Regions from separate parts of the Modestobacter versicolor genome, predicted to be linked through region 1. Evidence: riboswitches for the same ligand, from Rfam matches in the RefSeq annotation. Region 1 holds a riboswitch; each other region holds the start of a gene.

Region 1 (4,002 bases):
CCCGGGCCAGGAACTCGCTGTAGCGCCCGGTGCCCGGGGTGCGGCTGGCCAGCGTGCCGGTGACGTCGACCAGCCGGGTGCCGGGCTTCTCCATCCAGCGCAGCACCAGCTCGGTCTCGTCGACCGACGCGGCGAGCTCGTCCGGCGGGCCGTCGGGGGTCTCGGCGGTGGCCCGCAGGTCGGCCAGGTACGCCCGCACCGAGCGGCCGCGCTCGGCCACCCCGGCGGCCACCAGCCGGCCGCGGCGGACCACCGACAGCTGCCACCCGCCCGCGCCGTCGGGCCGGGCGAGCACCAGCTCGGGCACGCGGGCCAGCGACTCGAGCCGCTGCCGGCGCCGCACCGCGCGGACCAGCACCGCGACCCGGTCGCGCAGCACCGCGGCGTCCTCGTACCGGCCCTCCGCGCCCAGCCGTTCCACGCGGGCGAGCAGTGGGGACACCAGGTCCCGGGGGTCGGCGGCGACGGCGGCGGCGAAGACCGCGGCGACCGACGCGTACTCCTCGCGGCTCTGCGCGCCGGTGCACGGCGCACCGCACCGGCCCATCCCGGCCAGGGCGCACGCGGTGCCGAGCACGGTGAGCGAGAGCCGCGAGGTGCACTGCCGCAGCGGCAGCGCCTCGTGCACGGCGGCGACCGCGGCGTCGGCGGCCCGCCGGTCGGGGAACGGCCCGAGGAAGACCCCGGCGCCGGGGCGGACCCGGCGGACCACCGACAGCCGCGGGAAGACCTCCTCGGTGAGCCGGACCCACAGCGCGCGCTCGGGGAAGCGGGACCGGCGGTTGTACCGCGGCTTGTGCTCGGCGATCAGCCGCAGCTCGCGGACGGCGGCCTCCAGGTCGTGCGCGCAGGGCAGCGCCTCGATCCGCTCGGCCAGGGCGACCATCTCGGTCATCCGGCTGCGCTGCTCGCCGGCGGTGAAGTAGCTGCGGACCCGGCTGCGCAGGTCGGTGGAGGTGCCGACGTACAACGGCTCGTCGCGCGGGCCGCGGAACACGTAGACCCCGGGGCCGGTGGGCACGTGCTCGGCCAGGTGCCGCTTGCGCCGGCGCTGCGGGTCGACCTGGCGGGTGAGGCCGGTCAGCTCCTCCAGCGAGGTGACGCCCAGCGGGCCGAGGCGCTCGAAGAGGCCGTGCAGCACGTCGACGGTGGCCCGGGCGTCGGCCAGCGCGCGGTGGCACGGCTGGGTGGTGGTGGAGAAGAACGGGGCCAGCGTGCCCAGCTTGCAGTTGGGCACCTCGTCGCGGGTGAGCAGCCGCCGGGCCAGGACGGCGGTGTCCACGGAGGCGAAGGCCGGCCACAGGACCCCGCTCGCCTCGCAGGCGGCCTTCAGGAAGCCCAGGTCGAACGGGGCGTTGTGCGCGACGAGCACGGTGCCGCGGGCGAACTCCAGGAAGGCCGGCAGCACCGCGTCGATCCGGGGCGCCGTGGCGACCATCATCGAGGTGATCCCGGTCAGCACGCTGATGTAGGGCGGGATCTCGGTGCCCGGGTCGACCAGCGTCTGGAACTCGCCGACCACCTGGCCGCCGCGCACCTTCACCGCACCGATCTCGGTGATCGCGCTGTCCTTGGGCGAGCCACCGGTGGTCTCCAGGTCGACCACGACGAACGTGACGTCGGCCAGCGGGGTGCCCAGGTCGTCGATGGTCGCCTGGTGGAACCGCGGTCGCTCCACCTCGGCCGGTCGCGGCAGCGCCACGTGCCGCCAGTCCGCGGGTGAACCGGCTGCGGGAGCGGCCGGCGGGAACGGCGGGAGCGAGGGGTGGGACGGCACGCAGCGGACGCTAGGTCGGGGGTCCGACAGTCCCGGGGAGGCCACGCCGGGTGCCGGCGGTGCCCGGTCACCACGCCGCACCGGCCGGCCGGGGGACCGGCGGTGTCCCCGCCGGGCGGTCGAGCGGAACTGTCGGTGGCTGCTCCTAGCGTCCTCGGTGTCGGACGAACGAGAGAAGGAGAGCCGCCGTGCTCATCGACTGCGACACCTGCACCGTCCGCGGTCAGGGCTGCGACGACTGCGTCGTGACCGTGCTGCTGGGCGCCCCGCCGGGCTGGCGCGGGAGCGACCCGACCGTCGTGCCGCTCACCCGTCGCCCGGCCGTGGGGCGCGCTCCTGAGCGCCGCGCCGGGGACCCGGCCACCGGCCATGACCACCACGCTGCGCAGGCAGCCGGTGGCGCGCCCGGCCGTGCCGCCGGTGCCCGTGACGTCCGTCGCGTTGACACCAGCGCCGCGGACGCCTGGTCGGTCGTCGAGCTCGACGAGGTCGAGCGTCGCGCGGTGCAGGCTTTGGCAGACTTCGGCCTGGTCCCGCCGTTGCGTCATCAGGATGCGTCCACGCCGGGAGATCGCCACGTGAGCTGACAAATTCCACAGGTGTGATTTGTCAGGTCTGACCCGTACTCGGGGGTTTGACAGGGCTTCATCTCGATCCGGTCACGGACTTAAGTTCGTCGTGTCCGAACGAGAGGTCGTCACCACTGAGGGTGACCTCGATCGGACACCGCCGAACCGCCAGGCCTCCTCCGGCCGGGTGGACCGGGGACCCACCGCAGCACTGGGGTGAGTTCTCGCGCGCTCCGGGAGACCGGGGCGCACGCGCCGACGACGGCGCGCAGAGATAGGGCGCTTGCTTCCACGCCCGAACCCGTCAGCTAACCCGGTAGGCGGTTCGACTGGAAGAAACGGAGCCCCGCCGAACCGTGGCGAGTCCTCAGCCCTGCCCCCGGCGTGCCCTGCGCGCGTCCGAGTCCGACGCCCGTCCGGCCGGCCCCCGCCGGGCCCTCGGTCGACTCGGCACCGGCCTGCTCCTCGGCACGGCCGCCAGCCTGGCCTTCACCGTCCTCCCCGGCAGCGCCTCCGCCGCGCCGGGTGACGCGACACAGGCGGGCACGGCCGACGAGGCGACGCGACTGGTGGCCACCGCCACCCACGACCTCGAGGTCGTCACCGAGCAGCTCAACGACGCCCGCGAGACGCTGGCCCAGCAGCAGGCCGCCGCCGACGCGGCCGGCCAGGCGGTGGCCGGCGCGCAGGCCCAGCTCGCCGCGCTGGACGCCCAGATGCGGCAGATCGCCCGCAGCGCCTTCACCGGGGAGAACCTCTCCCGGTTCAACGCCCTGATGTCCAGCGGCTCGGCCGACGAGTTCCTCGCCCAGGTCACCACGCTCGACGCGATCGCCGGGCACACCAACGACGTGCTGGCCGAGGTCACCGCCGCCGCCCAGGCCGCCGAGCAGGCCAAGGCCGACGCCGACGCCGCGGCCGCTGCCGCGCAGCAGACGCTGGCCGACGTCACCGCCCGGCAGGACGCCCTGACCGCCGACATCGCCGACTACCAGCAGCAGTTCCAGGCCCTCAGCGTCGTCCAGCAGGAGGAGGTCGTCGAGGAGCACGCCGGCCCGGTGCTGGAGGCCCCGGCGGTGGCGGTCAGCGCCTCGAGCGATGCCGCGCAGGTGGTCATCGACACCGCGATGGCCCAGCGCGGTGACCCCTACGTGTGGGGTGCCGGCGGACCGGACGCGTTCGACTGCTCCGGGCTGACCCAGTACGCCTACGCCGCCGCCGGCATCTCGCTGCCGCACTCCAGCCTGGCGCAGTCCCGGATGGGCACAGCGGTCGCCCGAGCCGACCTGCAGCCCGGCGACCTGGTCTTCTTCTACAGCCCGGTCAGCCACGTGGGCATCTACATCGGCAACGGCCAGATGGTGCACGCCTCCACGTTCGGCAGCCCGGTGCTGGTCACCAGCGTCGACATGTCCGGCTACGTCAGCGCCCGCCGGCTGGTCGGCTGACCCGCGTCCCGCCACCCCAGCGGTGGTGCGGCGGGGCACAGGGAGGCTCCCTAAGCTCCCCAGCGTGCGCACCCCGACCCAGCTGAGCCGGCACGGGTGAGCACGGCGCACCCGTCGGCGCCCGCCCGGCCCACCGCTCGCCGCCCCGCCCTGCTGGTGGCCGTGCTGCTCGGGCTGGCGCTGGCCGTCGTCATCGCCGTCGTCACCC
Region 2 (4,002 bases), 1.2 Mb from region 1:
GCGCGTCGGTGATGGCGCTGCTGGCCGAGGTGACCGCGGAGAGCGGTGCCGCCCTGATCACCATCACCCACGACCTGTCGGTGGCCGCGCTGGCCGGCCGGCGGTTCCGGCTGGACGCCGGCCGGCTCACCCCGGTGGCCGCGGGCAGCGCGCTGGCGGCGGCGACGAGCGACCGGACCGACACGTGACCGAGCTCGCGAGGGCACACGGGGGCAGGGCATCGGCGAGCACGGTCCCGACGAGCGCCAGCGAGGAGGGGCTGTGATCGGCCTGCTGGGCAGCGTGACCGAGGCCTGGGGCGAGGTCCGGGTGCACAAGGCCCGGGTGCTGCTCTCGCTGGTCGGGGTGTTCCTCGCCGTGCTGGCGATGACGACGGTGACCGCGCTGGGGGAGATGGCCGCCCAGGTGCAGCAGGAGCAGGCCGAGGCCAGCGGCGGCCGCACCGCGACGATCTCGGTGCAGGCCTACGACCCGATGACCGGCACCCTGCCCCAGGCCGAGTGGGAGGCGGGGGTGGACGCACTGGTCGCCCGGTACGGCATGCCGGCGGAGGCGGTCGCCACCACGGCCTACGGCCAGGCGCTGTACCGGATGCCCGGCGGCACCCAGACGATCGACACCATCCGCGTCTCGCCCTCCTACGGGCCGCTGCACCGGATCCAGCCGGTCGAGGGGCGCTGGTTCCGGGCCGGCGACCGGGAGAGCATGTCGCCGGCGCTGGTGGTGAACGAGGACTTCCTCGGCATGCTCGGCGTGGCCGACCTGAGCAGCCGGCCGACCGTGGTGATCGGCGGGCCGCAGCCGGTGCTGGCCACCATCGTCGGGGTGGCGAGGTGGAACTCCGGCTACCCGACCGCCTACCGGATCGACGAGTCGGCCGGGGACGGCGCCGCGGCGACCGGCTCGGCGGGGTACTGGTCACCGCCCAGCCTCGAGCTGTGGGTGCCCTCGGCGCAGGCCGACGCGGTCACCGAGGCGGTGCAGACCGACCTGGCCCGGCTGCTGCCCGGCGCGGAGGTGCAGGCCTTCCGGGCCGACCCGGAGAACCTGGAGAGCACCATCGCCAAGCTGCGGATGGCGGTGCGAGCGGCCGGGCTGGTGGTGCTGGCCCTCGGCGGGCTCGGCGTGCTGAACATCGGCCTGGTCACGGTGCGCCAGCGGATCCGGGAGATCGGCGTCCGGCGCTCGTTCGGGGCGACGTCGGCGCGGGTGTTCTCCGCGGTGGTGCTGGAGAGCGTCGTCGCGACGGCGCTGGCCGGCCTGGCGGCGGTCGCGCTGTCGGTGGCGGTGGTGCGGAACCTGCCGCTGGAGCGGTGGCTGGCCGGCGGGATCCCGCTGGTCGACGCCCCGGGCTTCCCGGTGTCCGCGGCGGTGGAGGGGCTGATCGCGGCGACCGCGGTCGGTGCGCTCGCCGGGCTGGTGCCGGCGCTGATCGCCGTCCGGGTCAAGGTCATCGACGCGATCCGGTTCTGAGCGGAGCGGCCGGGGAGGACGTCCCCGGCCGCTCGCTCAGTGCGTCACAGCGCCAGGCGCTGCCCGACGTAGATCGTGTTCGGGTTCTTCACCGTCGACCGGTTCTGCGCGTACAGCTCACGCCAGGTCATGCCGTGGGCCTTGGCGATCTTGGCGAGGGTGTCGCCGCGGCGGACGGTGTACGTGCCGCCGGACGACTGGCCCGACGACGCCGGTGCCGCGGCCGCCGGAGCGGGTGCGGGAGCCGGTGCCGGTGCCGGTGCCGCGGCGGCCGGTGCGGACGCCGCGGGCGTGCTGCCCCCGGTCAGGTACTTGCCGCAGGTCGGCCAGGCACCGATGCCCTGGCCGACCAGGACCGCCTCGGCGATCTCGATCTGCTGGGCCGGTGTGGCCAGGTCGGCCCGCGGCGCGTACGCGCCGCCGCCGAAGCCCAACCAGGTCGACGAGCTGAACTGCAGCCCGCCGTAGTAGCCGTTGCCGGTGTTGATGCTCCAGTTGCCACCGGACTCGCACTGGGCGACGCCGCTCCAGTCGTGCTCCGCGGCCGACGCCGGTGCGGCGAGGACGCTGATGCCGACGGCGGCTGCGCCGAGGGTGACGGCGCCGCCGCGCAGCAGGGTGCGGGCGCGCGTCATCGAGGTGTGCTCGGACATGGGTGATCCTCCGATCACCGCCGGCGAGGTGAGCTGTCGGGTTCGGGCTGATCGTGCCCGGCCCGCCGTGCGTGGAGCGCACGGCGCGGCTTCACCCCGAGACGCGCGGACGCGTCGGAGAAGTGGTTCCCCCGCCCCCGTCCTGGTTCGACTCGGGAGTCAGGCGACCGGCGGACGGGGTTGGGCGGTCCGGTGCCTCGTGCCCGTCCGGTGTGGCCCGGGCACGCGCACCACTGTCAACGAGACCGCCCGGTTCCGCAGCCGCTGCGCGAGCGGGCTCGGGCATACCCGCAGGACGGCCGCCGACAGGCCGGGCCGGGAACGCCGCAGCGTCCCCGGCCCGTGACCGTCCGTGTGCCGTTCCTCAGTGCTCCCGGACGAGCAGGGCGACCGGCAGCTGGGCGAGCACCTCCGCCAGCGGGGCCCCGCCGGCCGTCGAGACGACCCGGCCGCCGGTGAGCAGGTCCTGCCACGCACCGGTCGGCAGGTGCAGGGCCGTCTCGCCCCACCCGGCCTCGGCCAGGTGCACCGGGCGCCGGGTGGCGACGGTGACCACCTCGCCGCGGTCGAAGGCGACCACGCAGTCGGCGGCCGCGCCGGTGGCCTCGACCGGGGTGTAGCCGGTGAACGCCTCCGGGTGGTCGCGCCGGTGCCGCAACGCGCGGGAGACCACCAGCAGCTTGGCCGCCCCGGTCTCGTCGACCGGCGGCACCCAGCCCTCGTCCAGCCGGGCCAGCAGGCTGCGCCGCTGGTCGTAGTCGACCGGGCGGCGGTTGTCCGGGTCGACCAGCGAGAAGTCCCAGAGCTCGGTGCCCTGGTAGACGTCCGGGACGCCGGGCATCGTCAGCTGCAGCAGCTTCTGCGACAGCGAGTTCGAGTACCCGAACGGCGCGATCCGGGCGACGAACTGCTCGATCTCCGCGTGCGTCGTCGCGTCGTCGAACGCGGCGTCGACCAGGGCGTGCAGCTGGTCCTCGAACTCCTGCACCGGGTTGGTCCAGGTGGTCGAGGTGCCGGCCTCGCGGGCCGCCTTCTCCACGTAGGCGTGCGCCCGCTCCCGGGACAGCGGCCAGGCGCCGACCAGGTTCTGCCACACCAGGTGCGCCAGCGACCGGTCGGCCAGCGGGTGCCGGCCGGTCCAGCCGCGCACCAGGCCGGCCCACTCGGTGGGCAGCTCGGCCAGCACGGCCAGCCGCGACCGGACGTCCTCGCTGCGCTTGGTGTCGTGGGTGGACAGCGTCGTCATCGACGCCGGCTTGACCTCCTGGCGGTGCTGCTGCGCGGCGTGGAACGCCTCGACCGTCGTCCCGAACCGTGCCGGGTCGCCGCCCACCTCGTTGAGCGCCACGAACCGCGACCACCGGTAGTAGGCGCTGTCCTCGACGCCCTTGGCCATCACCGGCCCGGAGGTCTGCTCGAACCGGGTGGCCAGCTCGGTGCCGGCCGTGCCCAGCAGCGGGTGCAGCGCGTCGACGGCGGCGGTGAGGTCGGGACGGCGGAGCTTGACCGCGGCCACCGTCTCGTCCAGGTGCTCGCGGCCGTCGGGCAGGTAGCTGCGGTAGACCGGGAAGCTGGCGAGCAGCTCGGCCAGCCCCTCGGTGACCTGCTCGGCCGGCACGCCCGGCAGCTCGCCGACGATGCGGTGCAGCCGGGCCACCTCCGAGCCGAGCATGCCGTCGGTGACCTCGCGCTTGCAGTCGTGCACCAGCTGCGCGTAGTCGACCCGGTGGCCGGCCAGCTCGGTGTCCAGCGCGGTGATCGGGGCCTCGCCCGCGGGGTCGACGAGCACGCCGTCGACCTCGGTGAGCGCGTCGTAGCCCGTCGTCCCGGCCGTCCGCCAGCTGCCCGGCAGCTCCTCGCCCGGCTCGAGGATCTT
Region 3 (4,002 bases), 2.1 Mb from region 1:
CTCGGCCACGTCCCCGCGCCCGGCGGACCAGGCCAGCCCGCCGTCGCGGACGACGCCGGCGACCAGGCTGGGCGCGCGCCCGTCGCGCTGCACCCGCGCGGTGCGGGCGAGCAGCGTGCGCGCGGTGGAGGGCAGCACCGGTTCGGCCATGCGCGGAGGCTAGCCAGCCGCGGCGGGTGCGGTCGCGCCGACCGGGAGCCGGCCGGTGCGCTGGGCCCACCGCTCGAACCAGACGGTGCACAGCGGCGGCACCGAGGCGGCGAGCGCGAGGAACGCGGTGCCGAGGGACCAACCGAGCACCCGCCAGGCGACGAGCGCGACGACGACGTAGGCGACGAACACCGCCCCGTGCACCGGACCGGCCACCTGCACGCCGACCTCGGTGGTCTTCAGCACCCACTTGACGAACATCCCGGCCAGCAGGAGCACCCAGGACACCGCCTCGGCGATCGCGACGACGCGGAACACCCGGGCGACGGTGCGCGAGTCGGTCAGGGCGGCGGGCATGGCGCTCCTCGGTCAGGCGTCCGGCGGGGTGGGTCCATGGTGCCGGGCCGGCCTGTGTGAGCTGGCTCGCGCCCCGGGCAGCACCGTGCCCCGGTCACCAGGGGCGACCGGGGCACCGTGCGACGTGCGACGTGCTGGGTCTTACCCGACGCGGCGCATCGCGGTGATCGAGCCCATGTAGTCGATGTCGACGACCTTGACCACGTCACCGGAGGTCGGGGCGTGCACCATCTGGCCGTTGCCGATGTAGATGCCGACGTGGCTGACCGGGCTGTAGAAGGCGAGGATGTCGCCCGGCTGCAGCTGGTCGCGGGAGACGGCCTGACCGGCGGCGGCCTGCGACCGGCTCGAGTGCGGCAGCGAGACGCCGGCGGCGGCGTAGGCGTACTGCACGAGGCCGGAGCAGTCGAAGCTGTTCGGACCGGCTGCCGCCCAGACGTAGGGCTTGCCGATCTGCGCCATCGCCGTGCTGACCGCGGTGGCGGCGGCGCCGCTGCCGGCCACGACCGGAGCCGCGGCGGCCGGGGCGGGGGCGGAGCCGGCGGCCTGCGGGCGGTCGGCCCGCGAGGCGGCCGGGGTCGACCGCTCGGTGGCCTGGGCGGCCTCGGCGGCGTGCGCGGCTGCGGCGGCGGCCAGGGCCGCCTCCTTCTCCTGCGCCGAGAGCCGGTCGTACTGCGCCTGGTACTCCGCGATCTGGGAGTTCAGGTCGGCCTGCTGCGCGGTGACCTGGTCGACGAGGGCCTGGGCGTCGGCGGTCGACCGGGCCGCGGCGGCCTCGGCCGCCTCGGCGTCCTCGGTCGCCTGCTGCGCCGCGGCGAGCAGCTCGTTGTTGTGGTCGGCGATGGTGCCGAGGGTGCCGACCCGGTCGAGCAGCTCGTCGGCGGAGTCGCTGCTCAGCATCGCCTGCAGGGTGCTCAGGCTGTCGCCGGTGTAGGCGCTGCGCGCCACCTCGACGACCTGGCCGCGGGCGGTGGCGACGGTGGCCTTGGCGGTCTCGGCCTGCTGGCCGGCCTCCTCGGCGGCGGTCTGCGCGTCGGCCAACTGGACGCGGGCGTCGTTGAAGCGCTCGGTCACGACCTCGAGCTCGTGGGCGCGCTCGGCGACGAGCGCGGCGGCCTCCTGCGAGGTGGTGGGCTGGTCCGGCGCGGCAGCGGCCGGCAGCGGAGCCAGGACGACGCCGCCGGCGACGGCGAGCGTGAGGAGGGCCCGACGGCCGGTGCGGCCACGACGGGCAGAGCGGTGCGAACTCGCCATGTTCGGCGGGTGTGTCCTTTCTTCCACCTGCCGCCTACCGAGTTAGCTGACGGGTTCGGGTGGGAAGACACCCGGCGGCGCGCCCCCCTGGGAGGGTCTGCTGCTTCACCCCAGTGCTGCGGTGGGTCCCCGGTCCACGGCCCGCGGTGACGCTGCGGGGCGGTGTGGTTCGGCGGCGGTCCTGACGGTCGTCACCCGGGTGGGTGGCTGCGTTGCCCGTCCGGACCGTCGCCCACCGTAGGTGGGGTAGCTGGAGATGACAAACGGCTCGGTGGGATTTGTGCAGAAACTCCTGGCGTGTGCTCCGACACGCTCACGCGGCGTGACAGGCTCGCCGGGTGCGTGGCCTGGCGCGGCGGGAGTTCTGCCTCGTGCTGCTGCGCCGGATGGCCGACACGCGACCTGACCTGGTCGCGGACGCGCTGCCCAGGCTGGGTGCCGACCGCGCCGAGGCCCATGCCGCCCACACTCGTTGGCAAGCACTCCACCACGCACAGCGAGCGCCGCGCGGGGTCGATCTGCGCACCGCGGTGCTCGGCCCGCCGGAAGAACGTGAGGACCGTCGCTTCGGCGACCTGGACCTCGAGGTCCGGCGGTGGCCGCTGCCGCTGTGGCCGCACCTGTGGTGGGAGGTGCTCTCCGACCCCGCGGGGCCGGTGCTGCACGAGCAGCTGGTCCGCGCCCCGGGCTCACCGGTGCCGCCTGCGGGTGCCGGGCTCCGGGTGTGGGAGCACGTCGTCGAGGACGTCTCCGCGCTGGACGGGGCGGTCGACGTCGACCCCGGTGTGGTGACCCGCTGGGAGGTCCACCTCCCCGACGGCACCCGTGCCTGCTTCGTCTGGGGGTTGCTGCAGCAGGTGCACCCCGCCCCTGGATGATCGGGCGTGTGCCGCACCTCACCACCGCCGCGTGGGACGACCCCGCCGTCCAGGAGCTGACCGCCGCCCAGCAGGCCGAGGTGCGCCTCCGCTACGACGGCGCCGGCGAGCCCGGCGTGCCGCCCTCCGCCGCGGACGTCGCGGTGGTGCTCGTGGCCCGGGACGACGACGGCACGCCGATCGGCTGCGGTGCGCTGCGCCCCCTCGGCGGCAGCGAGGCGGAGGTGAAGCGGATGTACGTCGTCCCGGCCGCGCGCGGCCGCGGCGTCTCCCGCCTGCTGCTGGCCGGTCTGGAGGCCGAGGCGCTGCGCCGGGGGTGGACGACGGTGCGGCTGGAGACCGGGGTGCGGCAGCCGGAGGCGGTCGCGCTCTACACGTCGGCGGGCTACCGGCCGGTCGAGGCCTTCGGGCACTACGTCGGCGCCGACGACCCGTACGCGGTCTTCTTCGCCCGGGAGCTGGCGTGACCGCCGCCCGGTACGACGCCGTGGTCGTCGGCGGCGGCCACAACGGCCTGACCGCGGCGGCCTACCTGGCCCGCGCCGGCTGGTCGGTGCTGGTGCTGGAGCGGCGCGACGTGCTCGGTGGCGCGGCGGTCAGCCAGCAGGTGTTCCCGGGGGTCGACGTCCGGCTGTCCGCGTACTCCTACCTGGTCAGCCTGCTGCCCGACCGGATCGTCGGCGACCTGGCCCTGCCGGTGCGGCTGCTGGACCGGTCGGTCGCCTCGGCCACCCCGCTGGTGCGCGACGGCCGGCACCGCACGCTGCTGGTGGAACGGGACGAGGGGCCGGCCACCGCCGCGTCGTTCCGCGAGCTCACCGGCTCCGACGCCGAGCTGGCCGGGTGGCAGCGGTTCTACGGCCGGCTGGCCACCCTCGCCGAGGACCTGGCCCCGACGCTGACCGAGCCGCTGCCCAGCGCGGCGCAGCTGGCGGCCCGGCTGCGCGACCCGGGTATCTGGCACGACCTGCGCGAGCGCCCGCTGGCCGACGTGGTCGCCGACCACCTGGCCGACGACGAGGTGCGCGGCATCGCGCTCACCGACGGCCTGATCGGCACGTTCGCCGACGTGCACGCCGCCGACGGGCTGGCCGGCCGCTGCTTCCTGTACCACCTCGTCGGCAACGGGACCGGCCGCTGGCGGGTGCCGGTGGGCGGCATGGGATCGGTGAGCGGGGCGCTCGCCACCGCTGCCCGGGCGGCCGGCGCGGAGCTGGTCACCGGCGCCACGGTCACCCGCATCGAGACCCGGGCCGACGGCGTCACGGTGCACTGGACCGACGCCGAGGGCACCGCGGCCGCCGCGGACGGCGGGTACGCGGTGAGCGGGGCGGCGCCCGCGGTGCTCGACGAGCTGGTCGGG

The links. Region 1 has a riboswitch for cyclic di-AMP ahead of FHX36_RS07125 (C40 family peptidase). Riboswitches for the same ligand answer to the same signal wherever they lie in the genome.
Region 2: linked by a shared signal. The riboswitch ahead of FHX36_RS01460 (LysM peptidoglycan-binding domain-containing protein) and the one ahead of FHX36_RS07125 (C40 family peptidase) in region 1 are both predicted to bind cyclic di-AMP.
Region 3: linked by a shared signal. The riboswitch ahead of FHX36_RS17255 (C40 family peptidase) and the one ahead of FHX36_RS07125 (C40 family peptidase) in region 1 are both predicted to bind cyclic di-AMP.

What each region holds. Positions count from the first base shown of each region.
Region 1 covers NZ_JACIBU010000001.1:1,471,757-1,475,758, reverse strand. The annotation lists gene FHX36_RS07135 (DEDD exonuclease domain-containing protein) at 1-1,777, opposite strand, end outside; gene FHX36_RS07130 (hypothetical protein) at 1,966-2,364, shown strand; cyclic di-AMP (ydaO/yuaA leader) riboswitch at 2,495-2,683, shown strand; gene FHX36_RS07125 (C40 family peptidase) at 2,703-3,794, shown strand; gene FHX36_RS07120 (M48 family metallopeptidase) at 3,891-4,002, shown strand, end outside.
Region 2 covers NZ_JACIBU010000001.1:314,336-318,337, forward strand. The annotation lists gene FHX36_RS01450 (ABC transporter ATP-binding protein) at 1-188, shown strand, start outside; gene FHX36_RS01455 (ABC transporter permease) at 262-1,473, shown strand; gene FHX36_RS01460 (LysM peptidoglycan-binding domain-containing protein) at 1,518-2,126, opposite strand; cyclic di-AMP (ydaO/yuaA leader) riboswitch at 2,130-2,289, opposite strand; gene treY (malto-oligosyltrehalose synthase) at 2,491-4,002, opposite strand, start outside.
Region 3 covers NZ_JACIBU010000001.1:3,529,800-3,533,801, reverse strand. The annotation lists gene FHX36_RS17265 (serine hydrolase domain-containing protein) at 1-150, opposite strand, end outside; gene FHX36_RS17260 (DUF3817 domain-containing protein) at 160-507, opposite strand; gene FHX36_RS17255 (C40 family peptidase) at 649-1,761, opposite strand; cyclic di-AMP (ydaO/yuaA leader) riboswitch at 1,778-1,946, opposite strand; gene FHX36_RS17250 (hypothetical protein) at 2,100-2,639, shown strand; gene FHX36_RS17245 (GNAT family N-acetyltransferase) at 2,636-3,106, shown strand; gene FHX36_RS17240 (FAD-dependent oxidoreductase) at 3,103-4,002, shown strand, end outside.